Regions from separate parts of the Streptomyces sp. NPDC000345 genome, predicted to be linked through region 1. Evidence: riboswitches for the same ligand, from Rfam matches in the RefSeq annotation. Region 1 holds a riboswitch; each other region holds the start of a gene.

Region 1 (10,078 bases):
TCATCACACGGCCCGATCCGCATTCCTATGATGGGCGCACGGCACCGCGGGCAGCTGCGACCAGGCAGCCCGAAGGGTGCATGCGGCGCGATGGTGGAGGGGTCTGATGACTCAGGGGGCCGGTCAGGGACCCGAGGCGGAGCGGACGGCGACGTTGCGCGACTTCCGGGTACCCGCGTACGTGCACGAGACCGGTCCGTACGACCAGGACACGCATCCGGGCAACGTCGCCCCGCCCCTCGAGGAGCCCCTGGAGCACCCGGACGGCTACACGCCCACGCAGCGCGACCTGCCGGTCATCAACCGCGGTGACACGCTCCAGGTGGCCGTGGACCCGGCGGCCGCCCCGGCCCCGCTGCCCGCGACCGGTCCCGGACCGCTGTTCGTCGTCGGGGACGTGCACGGCTACCTCGACGAACTGGTGGCCGCGCTGCAGGAGAAGGGCCTGATCGACACGGCCGGCCAGTGGTGCGCGGGCACCGCCCGGCTGTGGTTCCTCGGCGACTTCACCGACCGCGGCCCGGACGGCATCGGCGTCATCGACCTGGTGATGCGCCTGTCCGCCGAGGCCGCCGCGGCCGGCGGCTACTGCAAGGCCCTGATGGGCAACCACGAGCTGCTTCTGCTCGGCGCCAAGCGGTTCGGCGACACGCCCGTCAACTCCGGTGCGGGCACCGCCACCTTCCAGGCGGCCTGGCTGCTCAACGGCGGCCAGAAGTACGACATGGACCGCCTCCAGGACCACCACCTCCAGTGGATGGCCCGGCTCGACGCCGTCGAGGAGGTCGACGGTCATCTGCTCGTCCACTCCGACACCACCGCCTACCTCGACTACGGCGACTCGATCGAGGCGGTGAACGACACCATCCGCGAGACGATCACGCGCAACGACGCGGACGAGGTGTGGGATCTGTTCCGCAAGTTCACCAAGCGCTTCTCCTTCCGCGACGAGGGAGGCGCCGACGCCGTCCGCTCCCTGCTCGATACGTACGGCGGCACCCGCATCGTTCACGGACACAGCCCGATCCCGTACCTGCTGGGCGAGGTGGGCTCCGAGGACGGCGAGGACGACGGCGGCCCGCACGTCGAGGGACCGCACGTCTACGCCGACGGACTGGCCATCGCGATGGACGGCGGAGTGACGATGGCCGGAAAGCTGCTGGTCCAGCAACTGCCGCTGGACGTCTGAGCGTTCACGAGCGGCCGGCCGGGCGCTCACGAGGCGGCCGCGGCCCGCGTCGGGGCGGCCTGCGGCGTCGCAGGCCAGGGGCCAATTTCGGCAAACCCCCTGTCACCACGGGCCGTCGCCGCTCTACCATCGGCTTATCCGTAGCAGGCTCCCCTCCGTTTCTGCCCGACGGCTCGTTGGCATGCGAGCCCCAAGCCCTACGGAGCATCGGGGGATGCACATGAACAGCGTTCCGCAGCACCTGCACAGTGAGGACCGCCAGGAGTACGAGCGGGTCCTCGACGAGGCGCTGCGCTCCGCACCACACCACCCGGAACTGGCCGCGGTCGGACAGCGGCTCAACCCCGAACAACTGCGCACCATGGCGCTCAACGCCACCGCGCTGATCACGGCCGCCGCGGCGACCGAGTACCACCACTATGTGAAGGTCCGCGAGGAACTGCGCCACCCGGCGCCGTCCACCCCGTCGTCCCCGCACGAGTCCGGCCCGGGTGAGCCGGGCGCGGCCGCGATGGGGCTCGCCACCACCATGGGGGAGGCGGCGCAGGCCGCCGAGGCCGCCGGGGCGGGCGCCGTCGCCGTCGCCGCCGTCCTCACCCCCGTCCTCGCCGGAACCGCCGCGGTGATCTTCCTGCTCGTGGGCTACCTCCTCAGGGCGGTCGAACCCGATCAGACGGTCGCCCAGGCCATGCTCAACGTCGGATGGGCGTTCGGGGCCATCGCCGCCGCGGCGATCCTCGTCGCCACCGTCGGGCTGCTGCTCACCGCACTGCGCAACCGTCCCTCGCTGGAGGCCGGACCGTACGGCGAACTGAGCGACGAGGTCGACCGCGCCAGGGAGGCCTGGCGGGACGCCCTGCTGGAGCGCGGGATCCTGCCGTTCCTGCGGGAAGCCCTCGCCGACCCCGGCACGACGGCCGCGCTGCGCCCGGAACCGTCACCGCCGGCCCCCACCGGTCGCCTCCCGAAGATCGGGTACGACCGTCCGGGCTTCACCAGCCCCGACGGCGGCCCGGGGACCGGCCCGCGCCCGAGCTTCACCAGCCCGGACTACACGAGCCCGGACTTCGGCGGCCCGGAGCACCAGCCGGAATAGGCCCTCGGCTTGCGCCCCCGTACGCGTGTGGACCTGGGGAGCGTGGGGGAGCGCAAGCCGTTCGGTCGATGTCGGCGTGGACCGGCCCATGTCTGCGCTGATCAGCCGAGACCGGCGTGGATCAGCCGAGGCCGGCGCGGATCAGAGGATGCCCGCCCGGCCGGCCGCCGTGATCCAGGACGGGAACTCCGACAGCAGCCGGTCGTAGAGCTCCTGGTCCGGGACGGTGCTGATGTCGTCCACGGCGAAGAAGCCGACGTTGTCGACGCGACGGCCGGGAAGCGTGTCGAACCGTTCCAGGACGCCGTAGTTGGACCGGCCGAGCCCCACGAACTGCCAGAAGACCGGTTCCTCGACCGCCGCGCGCAGCTCCTGCTCGATCGCCGCGTCGCGGTAGACCCCTCCGTCGGAGAAGAACAGGACCAGGGTGGGCGCGGTCGCGGGGTTGTCCCGCACATAGGCCCTGACCTCGGCGATCGCCTTCTGCTCCTCGTTCTGGATGCCGACCGCCCGCATGTCCACCTGCCCCGCCTCCAGTCCCTTGCGCGGCTTCTTGCCCCGGCGGAACAGGCTGATCTCGCCCACCCGCACATGCAGCCGCAGCCACTCGGGGAGCTCGCCCAGGCGCAGGTCGGGCAGTCGTGCGGGGTTGCTGGCGAACGTCCAGGCCTGCATCTCACCGTCGTCGTCGAGCTGGGCCGCCACCGCGGCCATGCGCTCCACGACGTCCGCCACCACACCGCGCGAGTACAGGAACGCCATCGAGCCGGAGGCGTCCAGGACGAGGATGACCCGGGCGCGGATCCCCGCGGCGCCGCGCTTGCTCAGGCTGACGGCCACCTGTTCCTTGCGCAGGGACAACCGTTTGCGCATATCCACGGGCAGCCGCTCCTCGCCTTTGGTCAGGCGGGGGCCGGAAGGCGGCGTGGTCGCGGCGGGCGACGAAGGGGGCGGGGTGGGAGGCGCCGGGGCGGCCCCCGCGGGGAAGGGCGGGGCGACCGCCCCAGGGGGTGGCGGGGCGGCCGCGGCGCGAGGCGTCGGGGCGGCTGCGGCAGGAGGTGCCGGGGCAGCCGCCGCGGGGGACGGCGGGGCGGCCGCGCCGGACGGTTCCTCGTCGACCGTGATCCCGAAGTCGGTGGCCAGACCGGCGAGTCCGGAGGCATACCCCTGACCGACCGCGCGGAACTTCCAGCGCCCCTCGCGCTGGTACAGCTCGCCGCCGATGAACGCCGTCTCCGTCTCCGCCCGCATCTCGAAGCGGGCCAGTTCGGACCGCCCGTCCGGGCCGAGCAACCGCAGCGTCAGGCCGGACACCTGTCCGAAGGTGCCGCCGTCGGCCGACGCGCACAGCACGACACGCGCGATGGCGCTCTCCAGCGCGCCGAGGTCCACCTGCACCGTGTCGGTCACGACTCCGCCGGCCCGCTGCTTGCCGAGGTGCGTCACGGCGCCGGACGTATGACGCGGCTGGTTGTAGAAGACGAAGTCACCGTCGTCCCGCACCCGGCCGGCAGCGGTCAGCAACAGAGCCGAGGCATCGACGTCCGGTCCTCCGGTCCCCTCGGACCAGCTCAGTTCCACACGAACTGCGGGCGAGTCGACCGGCAGGTTCGCGCCCTTGCTCATGGATCGCGCAGTCATGGGCTCAGTCAAGCACCGACGCCCCGCCTTTCCGAGCCGTGCGCGCTCAGGCGAACGCGGGGTTCTCCGCGGCGTCGGCCGCTGCCCGGACGAACGCGTGGATCCGCTGCGTGGTGTTCCCCTCCCTCCAGACCGGCCCCCGCTCGATCAGCGGCGCGTCGTGAAGGGGTACGTAGGACACGTCCGGCCGGGGGTAGTAGCGCCGGGCGTGTTCGCCGACCGGCAGAACGCCTCTGCCCATCGCCACCAGCGTGAGCATCTCGGAGAAGGACCCTCCGGTCGGCCCCTTGGGCACCGGTCGGCCCGAGGGGGTGCGGTCCGGTGTGCGGTCCCGTTTGAACCCCGCCGAGGTCACCTCCGGGTACTGCACCACGGGATGGTCCGCGAGCACTTCGAGCGACACCGCCTCCTCGCCGGCGAGCGGATGCCCGGCGGCGACCGCGAGGACCCGTCTCTCCCTGAGCATGACCGGGCCGCAGGCCATGCCGTCGAACGGGTACGAGGCGATCAGGACGTCGATCGAGCCGTCGAGCAGGCTGGCACGGGAGTTGGACAGCTGAACCTCCCGTACGTCGACTCTGCAGTCCGGGTGCCGCTCACCGAACAGGGCGACCGCCTTCAGGAGGGCGGGTGCCGTCCCCTCGCCGAGGAAGGCGACCCGTAGTTCTCCCGTGACACCGCGACTGGCGTCAGCCGCACGCCGGAGCGCCTCCTCCATCCCCGCGACCAGGGGAACCAGATCATCGGCCAACTGCCGTCCGATCGGCGTGAGTCGCACGGTTCTGCTGGTCCGCTCGAACAGCGAGCCCCCGATCCGCCGCTCGACCTTCTTGATCACCTGGCTGACGCGCCCCGTCGTGACGCGCAGGCGCTCGGCGGTACGGCCGAAGTGCAGCTCCTCGGCCAGCGTCAGAAAGGTCTCGATCTCCACCCGTTCCAGCACGGTCCCCCCGGCGTTTAGCCATGCTCAACGATCTTATGCCGATCCTGCCTTGATGGCGGATGCCCTTCAGCGGATCGTGAGAGGTGTCCGCCCGCACCCCCACCCGAGGAGCCCGCCATGACCGCTTCGACCGCTCTACGCGTGAAGGCATTCGACCACCTGGTCCTCAACGTCGGCGACATCGAGCGGGCCCTGGACTTCTACGCCGGACACCTCGGCCTGCAACCGGTACGCGTCGCCGAATGGCGGGCCGGCAAGGTCCCCTTCCCCTCGGTGAGGATCACCCCCGACACCATCCTCGACCTGGTCGGCCGGCCCCGCGGAGAGTCCAACGTCGACCACATATGTCTCACCGTGGACCCCCTGGACTGGGACGAGTTCATCAGGACGGGAACCTTCACGGTCCTCGAAGGCCCCGTGGAGCGCTTCGGCGCACGCGGCACCGCCACGTCGGTCTACGTCCAGGACCCGGACGGCAACACCGTGGAACTCCGCTGGTACCCGCAGGACCTCCCGGCCTGACCGGCCGGGCGCCCGGTCCGGGTCAGCCACTCCCCGGACCGGGACCCTCGGGACGGCCTCGGTCCCCTGCCGGGCCGCCTCAGTCGGCGAGGGGGAGATACACGCGGTTCCCGCTCGCCGCGAACTCCTTCGACTTCTGGGCCATGCCCTCCTCGATCTCCTCCTGGCTCCCGCCGTGCGCCCTGCGGATGTCCTGAGAGATCTTCATCGAACAGAACTTCGGCCCGCACATCGAGCAGAAGTGAGCCGTCTTGGCCGGCTCCGCGGGCAGGGTCTCGTCGTGGAACTCCCGGGCCGTGTCAGGATCGAGGGCCAGGTTGAACTGGTCCTCCCAGCGGAACTCGAAACGGGCGTCGGACAGCGCGTCGTCCCATTCCTGCGCACCGGGGTGCCCCTTGGCGAGATCGGCCGCGTGGGCGGCGATCTTGTAGGTGATGACGCCGGTCTTGACGTCGTCACGGTTGGGCAGGCCCAGGTGCTCCTTGGGCGTGACATAGCAGAGCATGGCCGTGCCCCACCAGGCGATCATCGCGGCACCGATGCCGGAGGTGATGTGGTCGTACGCCGGCGCGACGTCCGTGGTCAGCGGGCCGAGGGTATAGAACGGAGCTTCATCGCAGATCTCCTGCTGAAGGTCGATGTTCTCCTTGATCTTGTGCATCGGGACGTGGCCCGGGCCCTCGATCATGGTCTGTACGTGGAAACGCTTGGCGATCGCGTTGAGTTCCCCGAGCGTGCGCAACTCCGCGAACTGCGCCTCGTCGTTGGCGTCCGCGATCGAGCCGGGCCTGAGGCCGTCACCCAGCGAGTAGGTGACGTCGTAGGCGGCGAGGATCTCGCAGAGTTCCTCGAAGTTCTCGTACAGGAACGATTCCTTGTGGTGCGCCAGGCACCAGGCCGCCATGATCGAGCCGCCGCGCGAGACGATGCCGGTCTTGCGGTTCGCGGTGAGGGGGACGTACGGGAGGCGGACACCCGCGTGGACCGTCATGTAGTCCACGCCCTGCTCGGCCTGCTCGATGACGGTGTCCTTGTAGATCTCCCAGGTCAGTTCCTCGGCCTTGCCGTCGACCTTCTCCAGCGCCTGGTAGAGCGGCACCGTGCCGATCGGGACGGGGGAGTTGCGCAGCACCCACTCGCGGGTGGTGTGGATGTTGCGGCCGGTGGAGAGGTCCATGACCGTGTCGGCGCCCCAGCGGGTCGCCCAGGTCATCTTCTCCACCTCCTCCTCGATGGAGGACGTCACCGCCGAGTTGCCGATGTTGGCGTTGACCTTCACCAGGAACCCCTTGCCGATGATCATCGGCTCGATCTCCGGGTGGTTGACGTTGGCGGGCAGCACCGCCCGGCCCGCCGCGATCTCCTCGCGGACCACCTCGGGAGAAACGTTCTCCCTCAGAGCCACGAACTCCATCTCGGGCGTGATCTCCCCCCGGCGCGCATACGCGAGCTGGGTGACTGCCTTGCCGTCCCGGCCGCGGCGCGGCAGCCGCGGGCGTCCCGGAAACACCGCGTCGAGATTGCGCAGTCCGCCGCGTGGCGCGGTGTGCTTGATGCCGTCGTCCTCGGGACGGACGGGACGGCCCGCGTACTCCTCGGTGTCGCCGCGAGCGATGATCCAGTTCTCGCGCAGCGGCGCCAGGCCCCTGCGTACGTCGGTGTCGACGAGCGGATCGGTGTACGGGCCGGAGGTGTCGTACAGCGTGACCGACCGACCGTTGGTGAGATGCACCTGGCGAACCGGCACGCGCAGGTCGGGGCGGCTGCCCTCGACGTACCCCTTGTGCCAGCCGATGGACTTCCCGGCCTTCTCGCTGGTCGCGTCGGCGGCGTTTCCGCCGGCCGCGTTCTGCGTGAAGGCAGGCGTGCGTGCGTCCTTGTTGGTCATGAGACCTACTCCCTACGCCGGCATTACCCGGTAACAGGTTCGGCGGTCGACGCAGCGGCTACCGTCTGCCGACGTTCATGTGACACATCACTCGGCTCAAGTGACGTTCCACGTGAAACATCGCGAAGACGGAGGTCAGCGCCCTCTCAGCCCGGTGCTCCGAGCTCCCGCGTGTGCAAAAGGTGGCTCCACGCTAGCGTCCTTTGTGGCGCGGTGAACAGTGGGCCTCTTTCGTTCTTGCGATGATCGGGCGGTGACCACGACACACCAGCCCCCGTATCCGCCGCCCGAGCCACCCCGCAGGCCCGGCACCGGCGGCGGCCCCGGAAACGGTCCTGGCGGCGGCCCGGGGAACGGTCCCGGGGGCGGCCACGGGAGCAGCCCCGGCCATGGCCCCGGGAACGGTCCTCTCGGCGGTCCTCGCAGCGCGCCCTCCCAGGGCCGCGGAGACGACCGCGACTTCGGCAGCGGGCCCGGGCGGGCACCCGACTCCGGCCGCGGCCACGACCTCAGGCGTGGTCCCGGGCCAGGCAACGGCCAGGGCCGCGAGGCCGGTCCCGGACATGGCCGTGGTCCGCTGGGGCAAGAACAGGACAGAGGTCCCGGGCACGGCGGCGGCGAGGGATACGGCGGAGACCACGGCCACCGCCCCGGCCAGGAATACGGCGGAGGTCACCAGCACCGTGACGGTGCGGGATACCGCACGGACCAGGGGCAGGACGCCGGTGAGGCGTACGGCGGGGGGCATGAGCCCCACGACGGTGCGGAACACGGCCGAGGCCCTGCACACGGACCCGGGCACGGTGCCGGCGAAGGACATGCGCACGGCCCCGGCGACGGGCACACCGGCGGGCACGGCCCGGGTGACGGCCGGCACGGCGGGCACGGCGCCGGTTCGGGTGGCGCCCGCGGGCATACGCACGGGCACAGCCACAGTCATGGCCCGGCCGCCCCGGTCTCCAAGCATCTCCGCAAGGTCATCGCGGCCGTCCTCATCCCGTTCGCGGCGGCGGTGCTGGTCGGGCTGGTGGTGCTGTGGCCGGGTGGTGCCCCGGCGCACGAGCGCACCGGGGTCGGCTTCGACCGGCAGACCCAGCAGGCCACGGTCACCAAGGTGGTGAGCGTGAGCTGCCAGTCGGTGAACGCCTCCGGCGGTACGCCGACCGGCGACACCTCGACCGCCGAGGGCTCCTCCGCCGAGCAGCAGGCGAACGGCACCTGCAAGAAGGCCACGATCCGTGTGGACACCGGCGACGACACGGGCCGTACCTTCACCGAGATCGTCCAGCCGGACCAGTCACGGCAGTTGCACGAGGGCGAGAAGGTCGTGGTCGCCTACGAGCCCTCGGCGCCGAAGGACCTGCAGTACTCGGTCACCGATGTGAACCGCCGGGTCCCGATGACGGTGCTGGCGATCATCTTCGCGGTCGCCGTCGTGATCGTCGGGCGGCTGCGGGGCGTCATGGCGCTGGTGGCGCTCGCCGCCAGCTTCCTGATCCTGAACTTCTTCATCCTGCCCGCGATCCTGCAGGGCTCGAACCCGCTGCTGGTGGCCGTGGTGGGATCGAGCGCCATCATGCTGATCGCCCTGTATCTGTGCCATGGTCTCTCGGCCCGTACGTCCGTAGCCGTGCTCGGCACGCTCATCTCACTGATGCTGATCGGCTTCCTCGGCTCCTGGTTCATCGACTGGGCCGCGCTCACCGGCAACACGGACGACAACACCGGCCTGATCCACGGCCTGTACCCGTCGATCGACATGAGCGGTCTGCTGCTCGCCGGCATCATCATCGGCTCGCTCGGTGTCCTGGACGACGTGACGGTCACCCAGACCTCCGCGGTCTGGGAGCTGCACGAGGCCAACCCGGCGATGGGCTGGCGCGGGCTGTACCGGGCCGGCATCCGTATCGGCCGCGACCACATCGCGTCCGTGGTGAACACGCTCGTCCTCGCCTACGCCGGTGCCGCGCTGCCGCTGCTGCTGCTCTTCTCGATCGCGCAGAGCAGCGTGGGCGCGGTCGCCAACAGCGAGCTGGTCGCCGAGGAGATCGTGCGCACGCTGGTGGGCTCGATCGGCCTGGTGGCGTCGGTTCCGGTCACGACGGCTCTCGCGGCCCTCGTGGTCGCGGCCGACCGCCCGGAAACGGGAACAGCGGCCGCTTCGGTGACGGAGTCGATTCCGGCGGGAGCGGCGGCAGGCCCCGCCCAGCCCCGGAGCGGCCGGGGCAGGCGGCGCAAGCGCTGAGGCGGCGGAAGCGTTGAGGCGGCGGGGCGCCCGAGAGGCGCCCCCCGCCCCGGCGGAGGGCGAGCCACCGGCAGATCAGAGAAGAAGCGTTACTGCGGGCCCCCACCCCCGTGGCGAAGCGTTCCGTCACGGCTTGCCCCGGGCGGGTCAGCCGGTGCTTCGCTCCTCCGCCAGGATCCGGTCCAGCGCCTCGTCGAGGTGCGTGTCGAAATCGGCGAGCGCACCCTCCTGGCCCAGCGGCACCAGCTTGTCGGTGCGGTCCAGGAAGGCCACCAAGGGGGCGGCCGACGACCGGAACAGCGCCTGGTCGCCGCCCACCTGAAGCCGGATCAGAACCTCGCCGAGCACATCGGGGTCCACGGGCGAGACCCGTACGTCCCCCTCCCCGCACGGCCGGCCCACCCCGTCGATGAGCAACTCGCGCCCGAAGGCCCAGGTCACCGGGGCGTCACCAGGCAGATGAAAGGTGAGCCGTACGGCATAGGGATCGCACGCCTCATAGCCCAGTTCCACCGGAATGCGGAACGAGAGCTCCTCGGACACGAGGAAGCTCA
Region 2 (10,078 bases), on a different contig from region 1:
CCGGCCTTCAGGACCCCGCGCAGGGTGAGCGAGTAACCGAAGAAGAAGGCCAGGACGATCGCCAAGGCCGTGGTCGGCACATTGCCCCAGCCGAGCGCCGTGCCGATGACCATGCCGAGCACCTCGCCGATGGCGCAGCCGGTGAGGCAGTGCAGGGTGGCCTGCGCGGCCGTGGCCCAGGTGCTGCCGGCGGCCGGCGCGTGCCGGTGGTGAGCGTGTGCCGTGTGCGCCTCGTGCTGCATGATGCCCCCAATGTCGGACGACGGTTCCTGCACCGACAGGAACCGTATACCCCCCAGGGGTATTCCTGAACGGGTCACATCTCGCGGAGTTTCTTCAGCCGCTCCACGTCCGCCGCATGCCCCTCCTTGCCGCCGGGGGTCTCGATGACCAGCGGCACGCCCTCCGTGGCCGGGTGGGTCATCAGGGCGCGGAACGGGTCCTCGCCTATGTGACCCGCGCCGATGTTGGCGTGCCGGTCCTTGTGGGCGCCCACCACGTCCTTGGAGTCGTTGGCGTGGATCAGCTTCAGCCGGCCCTCCCCGACGGTGTCCACCAGCAAATCGAGGGTCCGGTGCATGCCGGACGGGCCGGTCAGGTCGTGCCCGGCGGCGAACACATGACAGGTGTCGAGGCAGACGCCGAGCTTCGGATGGGCGTCCAGCGCCTCGAAGTACGGCCCGAAGTCCCAGGTCCGGGAACACAGGGAAGCGCCCTGCCCGGCGGTCGACTCCAGCAGCAGGAACGGGTCGTCGTCATGGGTCAGCTCGTCCAGCAGCGGCAGCAGACGCTCCCGCACCTGCCGCAGCGCCACGGACCGCTCCCGCCCGCCCGTCGCGCTCCCCGTGTGCACGACCACTCCCAGGGCGCCGATCGCCCGCCCCCGGCGCAGCGAGTGGCGCAGCGACTCCACGGACCGCTCCACCGTCGCCTCGGTGTGCGAGCCGAAGTTGATCAGGTACGGCGCGTGGACGTACGCCGGGATCGACTCCGCCGCGCAGCCCTCCCGGAACGCCTCGTCCTGCGCCGGGTTCCCGGCCGGGGTGGCCCAGCCGCGCGGGTTGGCGACGAACACCTGGACCGTCTCGGCCTTCAGGTCGTGGGCGTACGACAACCCCACGGAGTGCAGTCCGCCGGCCACGGGGACATGGCCGCCGACGGGGTTGCGGGAGGGGAAGGGGCGTTTCTGACTCACCCGTTCAGGGTGTCATGCCCCGGGACCCGCCCCGCCGCCGCCCGGTCACCGGATGGTGATCGTGATCGTCGACCCCTTGGGCGCGGTCCCGCCGCCCTCCACCGACTGGCTCTTCACCGTGTCGCCGAACAGCCCGAGCAGCCCGCGGTCCTCCTCCACCTCGAATCCGGCGGCCTCGAGCGCGTCCTTCGCGTCGTCGACGCTGTCGCCGACCACGTCCGGGACCTCGACCATCTCCGGCCCCTTGGACAGGGTCAGCGTCACCGTGTCGCCCTCGGCGACCTGCTTGTCCGCATCCGGCGACTGGGCGGCGACCTGGCCCTTGTCGAACTCGGAGTTGATCTCCTCCGAGGAGACCTCCACCTTCAGGCCGGCCTCCTCCAGCTCGGCCCTGGCGTCCTCCAGGTCCTCGCCGGTGACGTCCGGGACGTCGACCGGGCTGCCCTTGCTGACGACGATCGCCACCGCCGAGCCCGCGCGCCGCTCGACGCCCGCCCCGGGGCTGGTGCTGACGACGAACCCCTTGATGACGTCGTCGCTGAACTCCTCGGTGACCAGCCCCGGCTCCAGGCCGTCCGACTTGAGCAGTTCCCTGGCCTTGTCCAGCCGGGAGCCCGTCAGGTCCGGCACCTTCACGGTCTGCGGGCCGTCGGAGACGGTCAGCGTGACCGCGTCGTGCTTGCGGATCCTGGCGCCCGGCTCCGGGTCCGTGCTGATGACGCTGCCGCGCTTGATCGTGTCGCTGTAGGCGTGCTCGACCTTGCCCACTTCGAGGCCGGCCGCCTCCAGCCGCTTCTCCGCCTTCGCCTGGGACTGCGTCAGCACCGCGGGGACCTTGGTGAACTGACCGGAGTTGATGTACCAGACGCCGGCGCCCACCCCCAGCACCAGCAGCACGACGGCGAGGACCGCGAGCGTTCCGCCCCGGGGCCGCCCGGTCCGGCGCCGGGGCGGCAGGGGCGGAGGGCTCTGGAACCGGGACGTGCGGTGGACGGAGCCGCCGTCGCCGGGGACGTCGTCCTCGTTGACCGGCAGCGGTCTGGGCACGGTGAGCGAGCGGGGGATGACGCTGGTGCGGTCATCGGCGTTGTCGTGCGCCGCGGACACGGCCTGCGGGGGCAGCGCGTCCAGCTGTTCCTCGCTCAGCGCGCCCCGCGCGTCCCGCACCTGCGCGAGGAACGCGGCGGCGTCGTGCGGCCGGACGGCCGGGGTGCGGGCGGTGGCCGAGGCCACGAGCTCGTCCAGGACGAAGGGCAGCCCCGGCACGGCGGCGGAGGGCGGCGGCACATCCTCGTGGAGGTGCTTGTAGAGCACGATCGCGGGGGAGTCGCCCTCGTGCGGCTTCTCACCGGTGAGCATCTCGTAGAGCACGACACCGCACGCGTACACGTCGACGCGGGCGTCGGCGGCACCGGACTGCTCGATCTGCTCGGGCGCGAGATACGAGACGGTCCCGAGCACGGCCCCGGTGGTACTGGTCACGGTGTCCACGGACCGCACCAGCCCGAAGTCCGCGACCTTGACCCGCCCGTCGTCCCCTATCAACACGTTCTCGGGCTTCATGTCCCGGTGCACGAACCCGGCCCGGTGCGCGGCGCCGAGCGCGGCGAGCACGGGCTCCAGGATGTCGAGCGCGGCCCTCGGCTGGAGCGCCCCGCGCTCGCGCAGCACGTCACGCAGGGTGCACCCGGCGATGTACTCCATGGCGAGATACACGTACGACCCGTCCGCGCCCTGGTCGAACACCTGGACCACGTTGGGATGCGCGAGCCGCGCCACGGACTTGGCCTCACGGATGAACCGCTCGACGAACGACCCGTCGGCCGCGAGCGCCGGGTGCATCACCTTGAGCGCGAGCACACGGTCGAGGCGGGTGTCCACGGCCCGATAGACCGTGGCCATCCCGCCCACCGCGATACGCGCGTCGACGCGATACCGACCGTCGAGCACCTGCCCGACCAGAGGGTCCTGAAGGGTCGTGTCCACGCAGCGAGTCTACGAGCCACCACCGACACCTCCACGGCTTCCACCCCTTCGGAGCAGGACTGCAGCCGACCTGTGACGCGAACCCCGCTCCGAAGGCGAAGGCACCCCCGCGAAAGCCCACCCACACCCCCTGCCCGCACCACGGCCGGGGAGGAACCACGACCGACCGGCCGAAAGCCGGCGGTGGACCGGGCGGGCCCGCGACGGGCCGGGGAACGGCCCTCGGGGCCCGCGACGGGCCGGCGTCGGCGGTCGCGTGGCCCGCGGTGGGGTGCCCGCAGATGGTGCGGCCCCCCGCGGGCGAGGTTCACCTCTCGACCGGTGGGAAGCGGGTGGTGCGCGGGTGGGAGAGGGACGACGGGACCGGTCCGGCGGTCAGAACGCGGGGCGCTCGGGATCCAGCACGGCCAGGCCCTCCGCGGGAGACGACGCCTCGGCGAAGTAGCGCCGGGGGATCCGGCCCGCCAGCCGGGCCAGCCGTCCCGCCTCGACACCGGCCCGCATGGCGCACGCCATCCGCTCGGGATCCGCCGCCCGCGTCACCGCCGACGCCAGCATCACCCCCGCACACCCCAGCTCCATCGCCAGCGCCACGTCCGACGCCGTACCGGCCCCCGCGTCCAGGATCACCGGCACCCGCGCCTGCTCCACGATCAGCTGGAAGTTGTGGGGATTGCGGATCCCGAGCCCCGACCCGATCGGCGACCCCAGCGGCATCACCGCCGCGCACCCCACGTCCTCCAGCTTCCGCGCCAGCACGGGATCGTCGTTCGTGTACGGCAGCACCGTGAACCCGTCGTCCACCAGCGTCTCCGCCGCCTCCAGCAACTCCACCGGATCCGGCAGCAGGGTCCGCTCGTCGGCGATGACCTCCAGCTTGATCAGCTCGGTCCCCAGCGCCTCCCGCGCCAGCCGCGCCGTCAGCACCGCCTCCCCGGCCGTGAAGCACCCCGCCGTGTTCGGCAGCACCCGGATGCCCAGCCGCTCGAGCACCGACAGCACCGAACCCCGGACGGCGGGGTTCACCCGCCGCATCGCGACCGTCGTCAGCTCGGTCCCGGACGCGACCAGCGCCCGCTCCAGCACCTCCAGGCTGGGCGCACCCCCGGTACCCATGATCAGCCGGGACGAGAAGGACGTACCGCCGAGGAAGAAGGGATCGTCGGCCACGGCGCTCATCCTCCCTGCACGGCGGTGAGGACTTCCACGCGATCACCCTCGGAGAGTGCCGTGGCGGACCACCGCGCGCGCGGGACGACCGTTTCGTTCAGCGCGGCGGCCACCCCGGAGGCCGCCGGCGTCAGGGACCGTACGACGCTGTCGAGGGCCGTACCGGGAGCGACCATCTGCCGCTCGCCGTTCACCGAGATGTTCATGCGGGCAGCTCCGTGAGGACGGCGGCACCGAAGCGCCGGGGTGTGAAGGGAAGGGCCTCGTCGGGGAGTTCACCGGTGGCCAGGGCGTGCGCCATCACGTCGCCGGTCACCGGGGTCAGCAGCACCCCGTTGCGGTAGTGCCCGGTGGCCAGCAGCAGCCCGTCCAGCCGGGTCGGCCCGAGCAGCGGCGCGTTGTCGGGGGAGCCGGGGCGCAGGCCCGCGCGTGTCTCGACCAACGGCAGTTCCGTGATGCCGGGGACCAGTTCGTGCGCGTCGCGCAGCAGCTCGTACACGCCCCCCGCCGTCACCGTCGTGTCCCAGCCCAGCTCCTCGCTCGTCGCGCCCACGACCAGCTCGCCGTTCTCCCGGGGCACCAGGTACACCTGACTGCCGCGCACCACGGCCCGCACGGTACGGCTCAGGAACGGCGCGTACCCGGGCGGCACGGTCAGCCGCAGCACCTGCCCCTTCACCGGCCGCACCGGGGGGAGCACGTCCTCCGGGACGCCCGCCAGCCGCCCGCTGAGGCTGCCCGCCGCGAGCACCACCTGCCCCGCCCCCAGGGCCGTACCGTCCCCGGTCACGACCCCCACGGCCCGCTCGCCCCCGACCGACAGCCGCTCTGCCCACGCCCGGTGGAAGACCACGCCCGCCCGCTCGCACGCGGTGACGAGCGCGTCGGCCAGCCGCCGCGGATCGATCTGGTGATCGCCGTCCACCCGCAGCCCGCCGCGCACCCCCGGTGCGAGCATCGGCTCCAGGCGCCGGCACTCCCGCCCCGTGAGCCACTCCGAATCCAGCCCCGACCCGGCCTGCAGCGCGTGCAGCTCCCGCAGATGGGCGCGGTCGTCGGCGTCCAGCGCGACCGCGAGCGTGCCGCACCGGCGGTAGCCGAGGTCCAGCCCGGTGACCTCCGTCAGCTCGGCGGCGAAGTCCGGGTAACGGCGGGCCGAGGCCAGGTTCAGGCCGAGCAGGGTCTGCTCGCCGTGGTGCAGTTCGGTGACGGCGGCCAGCATCCCGGCGGCCACCCGCGCGGCCCCGCCGCCCGGCTCGGGGTCCACCACGGCGGTGGCGAACCCGCGCTGCGCGGCCCGCCACGCCGTGACGAGCCCGATGATCCCGCCCCCCACGACCAGGACGTCGGATGTACGTGTACGCGACATGGGCGTCCAGCCCCTCCCTTCGCCGGCATGACCCGGATCAGGTTCGTACGGTCGGAGGCCGCCAGCCTCCCTCTCAGCCCGGTGCGTCCGGGCTCCCGCGAGTGCTCTACGTTGGCCACACCCTAGCCCGTGGTTCCGCGCACCTGTAAAGGGAGCCTTTCGTCATGCACCGCTCGCTCGACGGTCTCGTCCTCGCCCCCGTCGCCGACCAGGCCCCGGGCCAGGTCGGCACCCGCACCCGCTTCGCCTACCGCGAGCGGGACGGTGTGATCTGGGCGGACTACGCGGGCGGCGACGTCGTGCGCGGCCATCTCGTGGGTACCCGTCAGGGGGACCGTCTCGACTTCCGGTACGTCCAGCTCAAGCACGACGGGTCGACGTCCTCGGGGCACTGCGTCTCGACGGTCGTGGAACTGCCCGACGGGCGCGTGCGCCTGGAGGAGACCTGGTCCTGGGAGTCGCAGCAGGGCAGCGGCACCAGCGTTGTGGAGCAGGTCACGGAGCAGGACGGCTGACTGACGAATCGTCACATGTCTAGGGTGATCGGGTGAGTGAGCAGAGGCGGGAAGAAGACAGGCCGGCGGGGCGGCGCGTGGTCGTCGTCGGCGCGGGCATGGCCGGGGTGCAGACCGCGGTCGCCCTGCGGGAACAGGGCTTCGACGGCACCGTGACACTGATCGGCGCGGAGCCCCACCAGCCCTACGACCGGCCCCCGCTGTCCAAGGCCGTGCTGCTCGGCAAGGCCGAGGGCTCCGCGTTCGAGGTCGACTTCGAGAGCCTCGGCATCGAGCTGCTGCTCGGCCGCGAGGTGCTCGGCCTGCGCGCCGCCGACCACGAGGTGGACACCGAGGCCGGGCCCGTCCCCTACGACGTCCTCGTGCTCGCCACCGGTGCCGAACCGATCCGGCTGCCGGGCGCCGAGGGCGTGCCCGGCGTCCATCTGCTGCGCACCCTCGACGACGCCGAACGGCTGCGGCCGGTGCTCGCCCGCCAGCACGACCTCGTGGTCGTCGGCGCCGGCTGGATCGGCGCGGAGTTCGCCACCGCCGCGCGCGAGGCCGGCTGCGCGGTCACCGTCGTGGAGGCCGCCGACCGGCCCCTCGCCGGCGCCCTGCCGGCCGAGGTCGCCGCCCCGATGACCTCCTGGTACGCCGACGGCGGCATCACCCTGCGCACCCACGCGCGCGTGGAGCGTGTCGAACCCGGTGCGGTCGTCCTCGACGACGGCTCCCGGCTGCCCGCCGGCGCCGTGGTCGTCGGCATCGGCGCCCGCCCCGCCACCGCCTGGCTGACCGGCTCCGGCGTCGAACTGGGCGCGCACCACGAGGTCGTCGCCGACGACCGGCTGCGCACCTCGGTGCCGGACGTGTACGCGGTCGGCGACTGCGCCTCCTTCCCCTCGGGGCGGTACGGCGAACGCCTCCTCGTCCACCACTGGGACAACGCCCTCCAGGGCCCGCGCACGGTCGCCGCCAACATCCTCGGAACGGCCACGGACGAGCCCCCGGTGATCTACGACCCGGTGCCGTACTTCTGGTCCGAGCAGTTCGGCCGCTTCGTCCAGTACGCGGGCCACCACGCGGTGGCCGACCGCATGGTGTGGCGCGGCGATCCGGCCGGACCGGCCTGGAGCGTGTGCTGGCTGCGGGAGGACCGCCTGGTGGCTCTGCTGGCGGTGGGGCGCCCACGCGATCTCGCCCAGGGCAGACGCCTGATCGAGGCGGGCAGGCGCATGGACGCGGAGGCACTGGCGGATCCGGGCCGGCCCTTGAAGACCGCGACTGCGCCTGCCTGAAGCGGCGCGGGCCGTGACACGAGCGGCTCCGCCGCGTGGGCGCGACCGGTCCCCACGGCGCAGCACCCGGAGAACGGCCATCGCGGCCCACCCGGACATGCGCCTACCCTTGACCCCGTGACCGAGATTGACGCAAAGACCGATGCTCTCGTACCCGCCTGGCTCACCGTGCCCGACATCGCGGAGATGCTCGATGTCGACGTGATCCGCGTGCGACAGCTGATCAAGGAAGGCCAGCTCATCGCCGTACGCCGTGGTGAGAACCGCGCGCTGCACGTCCCCGCCGCCTTCATCGACGGGGACAAGGTCGTCAAGGGCCTGTCCGGCACCCTGACGCTCCTGCGGGACGACGGCTTCACCGACGAAGAGATGCTGGAGTGGCTCTTCACGCCCGACGAGAGCCTGCCCGGCACCCCCGCCCAGGCCCTCAGCGAGAATCGCGGTACGGAGGTGAAGCGCCGCGCCCAGGCGCTCGCCGTCTGAGGCAACCGGTAACGACACGACGGAACCACGGGGAACACCGATGACCGACACCGCCCGCGCCCGCCTCGCGGACGCCCGTCTCTACCTGTGCACGGACGCCCGCACCCGCCAGGGCGACCTCCCGGAGTTCCTGGACGCGGTTCTCGCGGGCGGCGTCGACATCGTGCAGCTGCGGGACAAGGGCATGGAGGCCGCCGCGGAACTGGAGCACCTCGCCGTGTTCGCCGAGGCCTGCGCCCGGCACGGGAAGCTGCTCGCGGTCAACGACCGCGCGGACGTCGCCCACGCCGCCGCGGCCGACGTCCTCCACCTCGGCCAGGGCGACCTGCCGGTCCCCGCGGCCCGCGCCGTCCTGGGCGACGACGTCCTCATAGGCCGCTCCACGCACGCCGAGGCGGAGGCCGAGGCCGCCGCCGTCCAGGAGGGCGTGGACTACTTCTGCACCGGCCCCTGCTGGCCCACCCCCACCAAGCCGGGCCGGCACGCCCCCGGCCTCGGCCTGGTCCGCCACACGGCCGCCCTGGGCACGGACCGGCCCTGGTTCGCGATCGGCGGCGTCGACCTCGGCAACCTCGACGAGGTGCTGGAGGCGGGCGCCCGCCGGGTCGTCGTCGTCCGGGCGATCACCGAGGCGGACGATCCGGGTGCCGCGGCGGCGGAGTTCGCGAAGCGACTGCGCGACGTCTGACGGCCCCGGGCCCGTGCGTTGCGGGTCCGTCGGTCCCGGGTCCGTCCGTCCCGGCCCGACGGTCCCTGCGGCCGTTCGGCCGGACGCCTGTCCGAAGGGTGGACAACAAGCCGACAATCCGGGCAAATATCCGTCATCCGGTTGGGTGACCGTCGGCCCCTGGTTAACCTGCGGGTATGGCCCTTGGAACCGCATCCACCAGGACGGACCGCGCACGCACCGTGCGCGACATCCTGGCCGCCGGCAAGACGACGTACTCGTTCGAGTTCTACGCGCCGAAGACGCCCAAGGGCGAGCGGAGCCTGTGGGAGGCGCTCCGCAGGGTGGAGGCGGTCGCGCCGGACTTCGTCTCGGTGACGTACGGTGCCGGCGGCTCCACCCGGGCGACCACGGTGAGGGAGACCCAGCAGATCGTCGTCGACACCACCCTCACCCCGGTGGCGCATCTCACCGCCGTGGACCACTCCGTCGCCGAGCTGCGCAACATCATCGGCCAGTACGCCGACGCCGGGATCCGTAACATGCTGGCCGTGCGCGGCGACCCGCCCGGCGACCCGATGGGCGACTGGGTCCCGCATCCGCGGGGCCTCACCTACGCCGCGGAGCTCGTCCGGCTCATCAAGGAGTCCGGCGACTTCTGCGTGGGCGTCGCCGCCTTCCCCGAGATGCACCCGCGTTCCAGCGACTGGGACACGGACGTCTCGCACTTCGTCGACAAGTGCCGGGCGGGCGCCGACTACGCCATCACGCAGATGTTCTTCGAGCCCGAGTCGTACCTGCGCCTGCGTGACCGGGTGGCGGCGGCCGGCTGTGACACCCCGGTCATCCCGGAGGTGCTTCCGGTGACGAGCGTGAAGATGCTGGAGAGGCTGCCGAAGCTCAGCAACGCCTACTTCCCGGACGCCCTGAAAGAGCGGATGCTCACAGCCAAAGACGATCCGGCCGCTGTACGCTCGATGGGCATCGACTTCGCCACGGAGTTCTGCGCACGGCTGCTGGCCGAGGGAGTGCCCGGACTGCACTTCATCACGCTCAACAACTCCACGGCGACGCTGGAAATCTACGAGAACCTGGGTCTGCACCACCCGCCGCAGGCCTAGACCGGTCGCACCCACATACGACACACTGCGTAGCGGCCACTGGGAGAGGGGCGTACATGGGCTGGACGGTCCTCTACATCGCGTTCGGCATCGTCGCGCTGTGGCTGCTCGGCGAGGTGCTGCTGCAGTACAAGGCGCGCCTGCGCTGGCGGCTGCTGGCGTTCGTCGGCTTCCTCGGTGTGGTGCTCGGTGTCCTGATTCCGTCGGTGATCGTCATCGGACTGGGCGCGGCCGCCTTCGCGGTCGGCCAGACCTACGTCACCCTCTCCTTCCGCCGCGGCTTCGCCGAGGG
Region 3 (10,078 bases), on a different contig from region 1:
GAGATCCTCGCCGTCAGCGGCCCGCGCGGCAGCGGCAAGACGACCCTGCTGCACTGTCTGTCCGGCCTGGTACCCGCCCAGCGCGGCGAGGTCTGGTTCAACAGCGTGCCCCTGCACACCATGGGTCCGATGGCCCGCGAGCGGCTGCGCCGCGACCGCTTCGGCTGGATCGACCCCGCGCCGGTCCTGGTCCCCGAGCTGAACGTCTGGGAGAACGCGGCCCTCCCCCTGATGCTGCGCGGCACCAGCCGCCGCCGGGCCAAGGCCGCCGCGCTGGAGTGGCTGGAACGCCTCGACGTCGGCGACAAGTCCCGCAGCCGCCCGCACGAACTCACCCAGGCCGAACGCCAGCGCGTCTGCATCACCCGCGCGCTCGCTCCGGCCCCCTCCATCCTCTTCGCGGACGAACCGACGGCCCCGCTGCACCGGGCGGACCGGGCCCACGTCCTGCGGACGCTCACCACGGCGGCCCGCTCCCACGGCATCACGGTGGTCCTGGCCACCGACGACACGGAAACCGCGGCCCTGGCCGACCGCCGGATCACCCTCCTGGACGGCCGCCGCGTCACAACGATCCACCTCCCCCCGATCACCCACCCGAACACCGGCCCCCGCACCCCAAAACCCCAGAGCCCCACCCAGAAACCCGAGCCCCAGGGGCCGGACGGCCGGGGATCCGAGGCCTATGGCCGGGGACCCGAGCCGCACGGCCGGGGGCCCGAGCCACACGACCGGGGGCCCGAGGCCTATGGCCGGGGACCCGAGCCACACGCCCGGGGGCCCGAGCCACACGCCCGGGAATCCGAGGCCTATGGCCGGGGACCCGAGCCGCGCGGCCGGACAGACGAACCGCGCGGCCGGGAGACCGAGCCGCTTGGTCTCAGAGCCGAGCTGAAGGGCCGGAAGGCCGATCTGGAAGACCGAAGGCCCGAGCCAGACGACCGCGCAGCCGCATCGCACGGCCGCGAGGCCGAACGGCACGGCCGCCAGGCCGAGCTGAAGGGCCAGGAGACCGAGCTGGAAGCCCGGAGGCCCGAGCAGGACGGCCGGGGCGCCGAGACGCACAGCCGGACTGGCGGGCCACACCTCCAAGGGGCCGCGTCAGAGGGCCGGTGGCCAGATCCGCACGGCCGGATGAGCGAGCCGGACGGCCAAGAGGCGGGCTCAGACGGGCGCGGGAGTGAGCCGCAGCACCACGAGGTCGCGTCAGAGGCCCGCGGGGCCGAGCCGCACGGCCGGACGGCCACGCCGGACGGCCGACAGCTCGAACCGCACAGCCAAGGGGCCGGACCGGAACGCCCGAGTGCCAGGCCAGACGGCCGCGGGAACGCACCGCAACACCACGGGACCCCAGCCCCAGAACTCCGGGAAGCCACGCAGGAAGACCGGCCGACCGAGCCACTCGGCCGACTGGCCGGCCCGGAACACCTGAGTGCCAGGCCAGACGGCCGCGGGAACGCACCGCAACACCACAGGACCCCAGCCCCAGAACTCCGGGAAGCCACGCAAGAAGACCGGCCGACCGAGCCACTCGGCCGGGAAGCCGGGCCGGAACGCCGCAGGAGCGCCGCGGACTGCCGCGGGAGCGGCCCGGGCGGGGCCGGGTCGGAACGGCGCGGGCGCGACGCGGACCGCCGCGGGAGCGGCCCGGGCGGGCTGACGGACGAGGCGGACGGTCGGGGGGAGCCGCGGGGGCAGGGAGCCGAACCGGAAGGTCAGGGGGCCACGTGCTCGCTCTCCGCCTGACCCGCAGCGCCCACCCCGCCGTCCAGCTGCGCCGTCTGCTGGTCGCGGCGGCCTCGGCGGCCACCGGTTTCCTTCTCCTCTCCACCCTCGGCAACGCCCTGACCCACCCCGAGGCCTCGCCGGCCTCCCTCCTCCGCCTGGCCTGGTGCGCGGTACCGCTGGCCGCGACGGTCCACCTCGCCCTCGCGGTCGCCCGCACCGACCCCGGCACCCGGCCCCGCCCCGGCCTGGCGGCCATCGGTCTGGGCCCGGCCCGTCTGATGGCCGTCTCGGCCACCACTACGGCCCTGTCCACCCTCCTCGGCTCGATGCTGGCCCTCCTCCTCTTCCTCCACCTGCGCGGCGACCTCACGGGCATGCCCTTCGACGGGGCGGCAGCGGACTTCCTGGCGGCGGAGCATCCCCTGCCGCTGCCGGCGGCGCTGACCCTGCTGTCGCTGGTCCCGGTCACGGCGTCGGTGTCGGTGGCCCTGATGCTCCGCCCCCGCGACACCCTCCTGGCAGCGCAGTCGGCCCCCGGGCTCCTCGGCCGCTTCGGCGGCATCGGCGGGATCGGCACCATCGGCGGCGGCCGTGGACCGGGGGACCGCTTCGGGACGTACGGGCGGTTCGGCAGCCGCACGGCCCAGCCCGCGCCCCCAGCGCAAGCCGCGGACCCAGCCCCGACCACCGCCCCCGCCGACGGCACCCAGCACACCCCGCCCCGTCCGCCCGACCTCACCCCCCACGACCCCTCGCCCCTCAACCCCACCGCCCTCCCCTGGGGCGCCGCCCTCCTGGCCACCGGGCTGGCGGTGGAGGGCTACGCCAGCCGCACCTCCACCGCCGCCGACCTCACCCTCCCCACCGGCCTGCCCACCGCCCCCACGGCGGTCCTCCTCGGCTGGACCCTCACCGCGCTCGGTCTGGCCCTGGCGGGCCCCGGCCTCACCCACCTCTGCGGCCGCCTCCTGCAGACCGCCCGCCCCGGCGCGCTGCGCCTGCTCGCGGGCCGCGGCCTCATGCAGGAGGCCTCCCGCATCGGCAGCCCCCTGGGCGTGGTCTGCGCGGTGGCCTCGGGCGCGTACGCGGTGGCCGCCCTGTACGACCCCGCCGACCCCTCCTCCGGTCCCCTCACCGCCCTCGGCGCCTCGGTCGTGGCGGGCTGTACGGTCGCCACGCTCCTCACGGCCGCCGTGGAGGCCCGGCAGGCCCGCGCCGACACCACCGCCGCCCTGCGCCGCCTCGGCGCCCCCACCAGGACGCTGCGCACCGCGGCCGCGCTGCGCACCGGCGCCCTGCTGAGCCTCTTCGTCCCGCTGACCCTGGTGGTGGCGGAATTGGCGTCGCTCCCGCTGGCCCGCTGAGGAACGCGCACCGGAAGCCCGTAGGAAAAAGATCGCGGGCACCGATGAGTTCCGCGCGGCCCCCCGGTCTACCCCACCGAACAGCACGCACGAGACGCACACCCGCATCCACCCGATGGGAGAGACCGATGACCGCCCCCGCCTACCAGCAGATGATCTTCGTCAACCTGCCCGTGAACGACCTCGACGCCTCGAAGAAGTTCTTCACGGAACTGGGCTACTCGATCAACCCGCAGTTCAGCGACGACAACGCGGCCTCCGTGGTCATCAGCGAGACGATCGTCGCGATGCTGCTCACCAAGCCGTTCTACTCGACCTTCACCAAGAAGGAGATCGCGGACGCCACGAAGACCAGCGAGGTCCTGATCGCGCTGAGCGCCGAGAGCCGCGAGAAGGTCGACGAACTGGTCGACCGGGCGCTGTCGCTCGGCGGCTCGGCCAGTGGCGAGACGCAGGACATGGGCTTCATGTACGGCCGTTCCTTCGACGACCTCGACGGTCACACCTGGGAGGTCGTCTGGATGGACCCGGCGGCCATCGAGAGCTGACCCTCCTCCCACCGGGCGGTGCCTGGCATGGGGGGTGCATCCGACGACACCCGCCCAGCCGTTCGACGGTTCCCACGACCGTGAGATCGAGTCCCGCGGGGACCCCCATCGCGTCCAGGCCGTCGACCTGACGGACCGTACGGCCGCCCTGCTCGCCCTGGACACCTCGGGCGCCGGGTTGCGGCAGACGAAGTCCGACGGCGACGTCTTCGGCTCGATGCTCCGCTCCCTCCACGACGAAGCCGTCTCGGACGCGCTCGACGAACTGCTCGTCGGGGCACGGGTGGTGGGCGACGGTGGAGGGCGGACACGCCATGGCGCGCGGCACGGAGGCGTACGCCGGCGCGGCCCGCTCGGCCGTGGACTCGCCCGCGCCGGGCGCACGGTGTCGACCGTAGCCGGCCCCGGCACGATGGAGGCGGCGAACCTGGGCCCGTACTCCGCCCCGTTCCACGGCGGGATGCTCACCGACGCCCCGCGGCTCCGGTGCGCGCGAACTGGCCCGGCGGCGCCCGGCGGAAAGCCCCCTGCGACGACGGCCCGCCGGCCCGTCGCAACGCCGGAGTGGTCTTTCTGCCGGGCGCCGCCGGGACCGTACGGGAGATCTTCGACAACAGCGGACCGGACGCACTGGACGGAACGGCTGCCCGCGTGGCCGCTCTTGCGCTCACTCGCCCGGGAGCGGTCGAGGGAGTCCCGTATCGCCCTCGTTGACCGGATCGAGGAGGCTCCGGGGGCGTTGAAACGTCTCGGTGGTTAATAAGCGGGCAAAGCCAATGACTCCGAGGCGTCCCCGCATTGACACTTCTTATGGAACGCTTATAGACCTGTGAGCCTGCTGGGGATGGTGACGCACTCGGCATCACCGGGGGCGCCATCTCCCCCTCCACCCCCCGCAGTTGCGCTTCCCGTAAAGGACAAACGTGTCCCTTTCCCGCCGTACCGCCGCCCGTTCGGTGCGTTTCCTCGGCGTCACCGCCGCCTCCGCCGCCCTCGCGTTCAGTGCCGCCGGCACCGCGCTGGCCAGCGAGATAGGTGAGTTCTCCGCGGCAGCCGGCTGTGACGGCGCCAAGGGCGTCATCACCGTCACCGACAAGGACCCGTCGGGCACCCCGGCCGTCGTCACCGTGTTCCTCGAGAACAACGGCGCCGACCTCAGGCAGGTCGGCGAGCAGACGGTCGAGGGGTCCAAGAAGGGCGTCACCATCGCCTTCACCGAGGACTGGGCGCCCAACGCCGTCTACCGGATCCACGTCAAGGCCACCAAGAACAGCAAGGTCCTGGTCGACGAGGACATCGCCGGCAACCTGACCACCCCGGCCGAGGCCTGCGAGGCCGACGACGCCTCCACCCCCTCCACCTCGCCCTCGGAGTCGGAGCCGGAGTCCGGGAAGCCGTCGGACTCCGCCTCGGCCCCGGCCGACACCGCGTCGCCGAGCCCCTCGGACTCCGCGGACGACGGCGCCGCGCCGTCCGCGAGCAACGCCCCGTCACCCGCGGCCCAGGAGTCCAACCTCGCCGAGACCGGCGCCTCCAACACCGGCCTGATCGCCGGCATCGCGGCCCTGCTGGTCGTCATCGGCGGCGGCGCGGTCTTCTTCGGCATGCGCCGCCGCGGCTCCAGCAACCGCTGAGCCACGCGCCATCAGCGTTCCCGCCGTAGGCGAGCCCGCCCCTGTGCATCAGGAGGGGCGGGCTCAGGCAACGGGGCCGCGTTCACCCGCCCGTACCAGCGCTGCACCCCAGGCGCGCGCCCGTCAGCCGAGCACCGCGGTTTCCGTCGGGTCGAAGGTCACTCCGACCGCGGCGCCGACCTCCGGCGCCTCGCGCAGGGGGCAGGCGGCCTCCAGTCGCGGTGCGCCCTCCGGCTGGAGGTGGACGGCGACATGGGTGCCCTTGAAGGTGCGGGCGGCGACCGTGCAGCGCAGGCCCTCGTCGGCGTCGGTCAGGCGTACTCCGGCGGGGCGGACGAGCAGCGTGCGCGGCCCCTGCGGGGAGCTGTCCGGCACCGGCACCTTGCCCCAGGGCGTGACCGCGACCTCGCCGGCCACCGTCGCCTCCACCACGTTCTCGAAGCCGAGGAAGCGGGCGACGAACGCGTCGGCGGGCCGCTGCCACACCTCAAGGGGCGTACCGGACTGGGCGATCCGCCCGTCCCGCATCACCACGACCCGGTCGGCGAGCGCGAACGCCTCGCCCTGGTCATGGGTGACCGCGAGGACCGTGGTGCCCAACCGCCCGAAGAGCTCCCTCAGTTCGACGACCAGCCGCTCCCGCAGTGAACGGTCCAGCTGGCCGAGCGGCTCGTCCAGCATCAGCAGCCGCGGCCGGGGCGCCAGCGCACGGGCCAGCGCGACCCGCTGCTGCTCACCGCCGGACAGCGCGGCGACGGCCCGGCGGCCGGCGCCGGGCAGACCGACGAGGTCGAGCAACTCCCGCACCCGCTGCTCCTGTTCCTTCCTGGAGGCGCCGTGCATGCGCAGCCCGAAGGCCACATTGCCGCCGACGTCCCGCTGCGGGAAGAGCTGATGGTCCTGGAACATCAGCCCGAGCTCCCGCCGGTGCGCGGGCACCCCCGCCTGGTCCCGCCCGTCGAGCGAGACACGCCCGGCATCCAGGGGCTGCAGCCCGGCGACCGCCCGCAGCAGCGTCGACTTGCCGCTGCCGCTCGGCCCGAGCACACACACCACCTCGTGCTCGGCGACCCCCAGGTCCACGGCGTCGAGCACCGCCCGTCCACCGAACCGCACGGTGGCACGCTCCAGTTCGAGCAGTGGCATCAGAACTCCCCCGTCCGGTCGGTCCGCAACCGCTCCAGCACCAGCAGGGCCACCGCGCACACCACCATCAGAATCGTCGACAGGGCCATCGCCTGCCCGTAGTTGAGCTCGCCGGCCCGCCCCAGCAGCCGCGCCACCGCCACCGGCAGCGTCGGGTTGTCGGGCCGCGCGATGAACACGGTCGCCCCGAACTCCCCCAGCGACACCGCGAAGGCGAACCCGGCCGCGACGAGCAGCGCCCGCCGCACCATCGGCAGGTCCACCTCCCGCCACACCCGCCAGGGCGACGCCCCGAGCACGGCCGCGGCCTCCCGCAGCCGCTGGTCCACCGCCCGCAGCACGGGCAGCATGATCCGTACGACGAAGGGGACCCCGACCAGCGCCTGGGCGAGCGGGACGAGGATCCAGCTGCTCCGCAGGTTCAGCGGGGGCTCGTCCAGCGCGATCAGGAACCCGAAGCCGACGGTCACCGCCGACACGCCCAGCGGCAGCATCAGCAGCGCGTCGAAGCCCCGGACGAGCCGTCCCGCGTCCCGCCGGGTGAGCGCGGCCGCGGCCAGGCCGCCGATCACCACCGCGATCGCGGTCGCGGCGGCGGCGTACTCCAGCGAGTTGCCGATCGCCTCGATCGGCGGGACGAGGAAGACGTTCCCGTCCTCGCTGGTCAGCGCCCGGTAGTAGGCGAAGTCCGGCGCGTCCAGGGACCGCTGCACCAGCACGGCGAGGGGCAGCACCAGCAGCACGGCGATGCTCGCGAGCACCCCGGCCAGCAGCGCCCACTGCCCGGCCCCGCGCGGCCGTCGGGCGGTCAGGTTCGCGTCCACCAGCCGCAGCGCGCTCTCCCGGCGCCGTACGGTCCACGCGTGCACGGCGAGGATCGCGCCCACGGCCGCGAACTGGACGATCGTCAGCACCGCGGCGGTGGAGAGGTCGAAGATCTCGGAGGTCTGGCGGTAGATCTCCACCTCGAGGGTGGAGAAGGTGGGCCCGCCGAGGATCTGGACCACACCGAAGGAGGTGAAGGTGAAGAGGAAGACCATCAGCGCCGCGGCGGCCACGGCCGGCCCGAGGGCGGGCAGGGTGACCGTGCGCCAGGCGCGCAGGCGGGACGCGCCCAGCGTCCGCGCGGCCTCCTCCTGCCGCGGGTCGAGCTGCGCCCACAGTCCGCCCACGGTCCGTACGACGACCGCGTAGTTGAAGAAGACATGGGCGAGCAGGATCGCCCACACGGTCGTGTCCAGGCGTACGCCCCACAGCTCGTCGAGCAGTCCGCCGCGTCCCACGAGCGCGAGGAACGCCGTGCCGACGACGACCGTCGGCAGCACGAACGGGACCGTCACCACGGCCCGCAGCACCTGTTTGCCGGGGAAGTCGAGGCGCGCGAAGACATACGCGCCCGGCAGCGCCACCAGCAGGGTGAGCGCGGTGGAGGCGAACGCCTGCCAGGTGGTGAACCACAGGACGTGCCGGATGTCGGACTGGCCCAGGACGTCGGCCAGCCGTCCGAACCGCCACACCCCGTCGGTCCTCAGCCCGCGCGCCACGATCGCGGCGACGGGGTAGGCGAAGAAGAGCCCGAAGAACGCGACGGGCAGGGCCATCAGCCCGAGCCGCGCCGCGTTCCCGGACCGCTTCCCGGCGGGGACTACTTCAGTACGAGCGAGGTCCACGACTTGACCCACTGGTCGCGATGGCCGGCGATCTTCGCCGGGTCCATGGTCTCGGGGTCCTCGGCGGCGGGCCCGTACTGCGTGAACTCGGCGGGCACGCCCGCGCCCTTCACCACCGGGTAGACGAACATGTTGAGCGGCATGTCCTCCTGGAACTTCTTCGTGATCAGGAAGTCGATGAGCGCCTTGCCGCCCGCGCTGTTGCGCGCGTTGCTCAGCAGCCCGGCGAACTCGACCTGCCGGAAGCAGGTGCCGGTCGCGACGCCGGTGGGCGCGGTGCTCGGCTTCGGGTCGCCGTAGATGACCTCGGCGGGCGGCGAGGAGGCGTACGACACGACGAGCGGCCGGTCCGCCTTGGCCTTCTTGCCGCCGGCCGAGCCGGAGAACTCCTCGTTGTACGCCTGCTCCCAGCCGTCGACCACCTTCACGCCGTTGGCCTTGAGCTGCTTCCAGTAGCCCTCCCAGCCGTCGTCCCCGTACCGGGCGGCCGTGCCGAGCAGGAAGCCGAGGCCGGGCGAGGAGGTGGAGGCGTTCTCGGTGACGAGGAGGTTCTTGTACGCGGGCTTGACCAGGTCGGCGAAGGTGGCCGGCGGGGCCAGCTCGTGGTCGGCGAAGTACTTCTTGTCGTAGTTGACGCAGATGTCGCCGTAGTCGATGGGCGTGACCCGGTGCTTGCCGGAGTCCAGCTGGTACGCGCTGCCGACCTGGTCGAGCCCCTTGGCCTCGTAGGACTGGAACAGACCGTTGTCGAGGGCGCGGGAGAGCAGGGTGTTGTCGACGCCGAAGAAGACGTCGCCCTGAGGGTTGTCCTTGGTGAGGACGGCCTTGTTGACGGCCTGCCCGGCGTCGCCGTCCGTGAGGACCTTGACCTTGTACCCGGACTCCTTCTCGAAGCCGGCGAGCACGCTCTTGGAGACGGCCCACGAGTCGTGGCTGACGAGGGTGACGGTCTTGGAACCGCTGTTCGACGCGCTGTCGTCGGACGACTCCGTACCGCACGCGGACAGTGTGACGAGACCGAGGCCGACGGCGGCGGCCACGAACGTCCTGGTGTGCACTGGTTTTCCTCCTGGGGTTGACCAGGAAGAGACGCGGCCCCGCCCGGGGCGGCCGGGCGGGGCACAACAGCTTGAGCGATGACCGAACTTCCTACCCAGAATGACCTGGGCAAGGTTCAGAGGGTCTGCGGCCTGGTGCCGCACTCTCAGCGCTGTGGCGCTCCCCTGTCGGAATATGAAGATGTACTGGTACTGAGGTCAGACTACCGCTCGGTGGCCGCGAGCTGACCGCACGCCCCGTCGATCTCCTGGCCGCGGGTGTCCCGGATGGTGACGGGCACCCCGTGCGCCGCGATGGCCTCGACGAACGCCTTCTCGTCCTCGGGCCGCGACGCGGTCCACTTCGACCCGGGGGTCGGGTTGAGCGGGATGAGGTTGACGTGCACGGGCCGGCCCTTGAGCAGTCGCCCGAGCCGGTCGCCTCGCCAGGCCTGGTCGTTGATGTCCCGGATGAGGGCGTACTCGATGGACAGCCGGCGGCCCGACTTCTCGGCGTACTCGAAGCCGGCGTCGAGCACCTCGCGCACCTTCCACCGCGTGTTCACGGGGACGAGGGTGTCGCGCAGCTCGTCGTCCGGCGCGTGCAGCGAGATGGCGAGACGGCACTTGAAGCCCTCGTCGGAGAACCGGTGGATGGCGGGCACGAGCCCGACCGTCGACACGGTGATCCCGCGCTGCGAGAGCCCGAGCCCGTCCGGCGCCGGATCGGTGAGCGCCCGGACGGCTCCGACGACCCGCTTGTAGTTGGCGAGGGGCTCGCCCATCCCCATGAACACGATGTTGGACAGCCGGGCGGGCCCACCGGGGACCTCCCCGTCCCGCAGGGCCCGCATCCCGTCGACGATCTGGTGCACGATCTCGGCGGTGGACAGATTCCGGTCGAGCCCCGCCTGCCCGGTGGCGCAGAACGGGCAGTTCATCCCGCACCCC

What was found. A riboswitch is a leader RNA that binds a small molecule or an ion and turns the genes downstream of it on or off. The one in region 1 is predicted to bind thiamine pyrophosphate.
Region 2: it holds a riboswitch for thiamine pyrophosphate, as region 1 does, so the genes downstream of both, thiO (glycine oxidase ThiO) here and thiC (phosphomethylpyrimidine synthase ThiC) in region 1, are expected to answer to the same signal.
Region 3: it holds a riboswitch for thiamine pyrophosphate, as region 1 does, so the genes downstream of both, ACFY30_RS26345 (thiamine ABC transporter substrate binding subunit) here and thiC (phosphomethylpyrimidine synthase ThiC) in region 1, are expected to answer to the same signal.

Annotation. Positions count from the first base shown of each region.
Region 1 is NZ_JBIAZE010000009.1:220,681-230,758, forward strand. It holds gene ACFY30_RS23110 (metallophosphoesterase) at 107-1,189, shown strand; gene ACFY30_RS23115 (hypothetical protein) at 1,404-2,285, shown strand; gene ACFY30_RS23120 (VWA domain-containing protein) at 2,427-3,926, opposite strand; gene ACFY30_RS23125 (LysR substrate-binding domain-containing protein) at 3,973-4,869, opposite strand; gene ACFY30_RS23130 (VOC family protein) at 4,987-5,391, shown strand; gene thiC (phosphomethylpyrimidine synthase ThiC) at 5,471-7,279, opposite strand; TPP riboswitch at 7,272-7,460, opposite strand; gene ACFY30_RS23140 (YibE/F family protein) at 7,857-9,524, shown strand; gene ACFY30_RS23145 (SsgA family sporulation/cell division regulator) at 9,672-10,078, opposite strand, start outside.
Region 2 is NZ_JBIAZE010000031.1:9,136-19,213, reverse strand. It holds gene ACFY30_RS39230 (DUF4396 domain-containing protein) at 1-242, opposite strand, end outside; gene ACFY30_RS39225 (deoxyribonuclease IV) at 317-1,195, opposite strand; gene pknB (Stk1 family PASTA domain-containing Ser/Thr kinase) at 1,241-3,181, opposite strand; gene ACFY30_RS39215 (thiazole synthase) at 3,557-4,351, opposite strand; gene thiS (sulfur carrier protein ThiS) at 4,357-4,557, opposite strand; gene thiO (glycine oxidase ThiO) at 4,554-5,720, opposite strand; TPP riboswitch at 5,718-5,829, opposite strand; gene ACFY30_RS39200 (hypothetical protein) at 5,885-6,235, shown strand; gene ACFY30_RS39195 (NAD(P)/FAD-dependent oxidoreductase) at 6,268-7,515, shown strand; gene ACFY30_RS39190 (Rv2175c family DNA-binding protein) at 7,633-7,998, shown strand; gene thiE (thiamine phosphate synthase) at 8,039-8,686, shown strand; gene metF (methylenetetrahydrofolate reductase [NAD(P)H]) at 8,863-9,786, shown strand; gene ACFY30_RS39175 (hypothetical protein) at 9,843-10,078, shown strand, end outside.
Region 3 is NZ_JBIAZE010000011.1:212,030-222,107, reverse strand. It holds partial or broken gene ACFY30_RS26380 (ABC transporter ATP-binding protein) at 1-591, shown strand, start outside; gene ACFY30_RS26375 (hypothetical protein) at 1,728-3,092, shown strand; gene ACFY30_RS26370 (VOC family protein) at 3,221-3,640, shown strand; partial or broken gene ACFY30_RS26365 (hypothetical protein) at 3,726-4,400, shown strand; gene ACFY30_RS26360 (LAETG motif-containing sortase-dependent surface protein) at 4,564-5,274, shown strand; gene ACFY30_RS26355 (ABC transporter ATP-binding protein) at 5,398-6,420, opposite strand; gene ACFY30_RS26350 (ABC transporter permease) at 6,420-8,090, opposite strand; gene ACFY30_RS26345 (thiamine ABC transporter substrate binding subunit) at 8,066-9,148, opposite strand; TPP riboswitch at 9,219-9,325, opposite strand; gene rlmN (23S rRNA (adenine(2503)-C(2))-methyltransferase RlmN) at 9,352-10,078, opposite strand, start outside.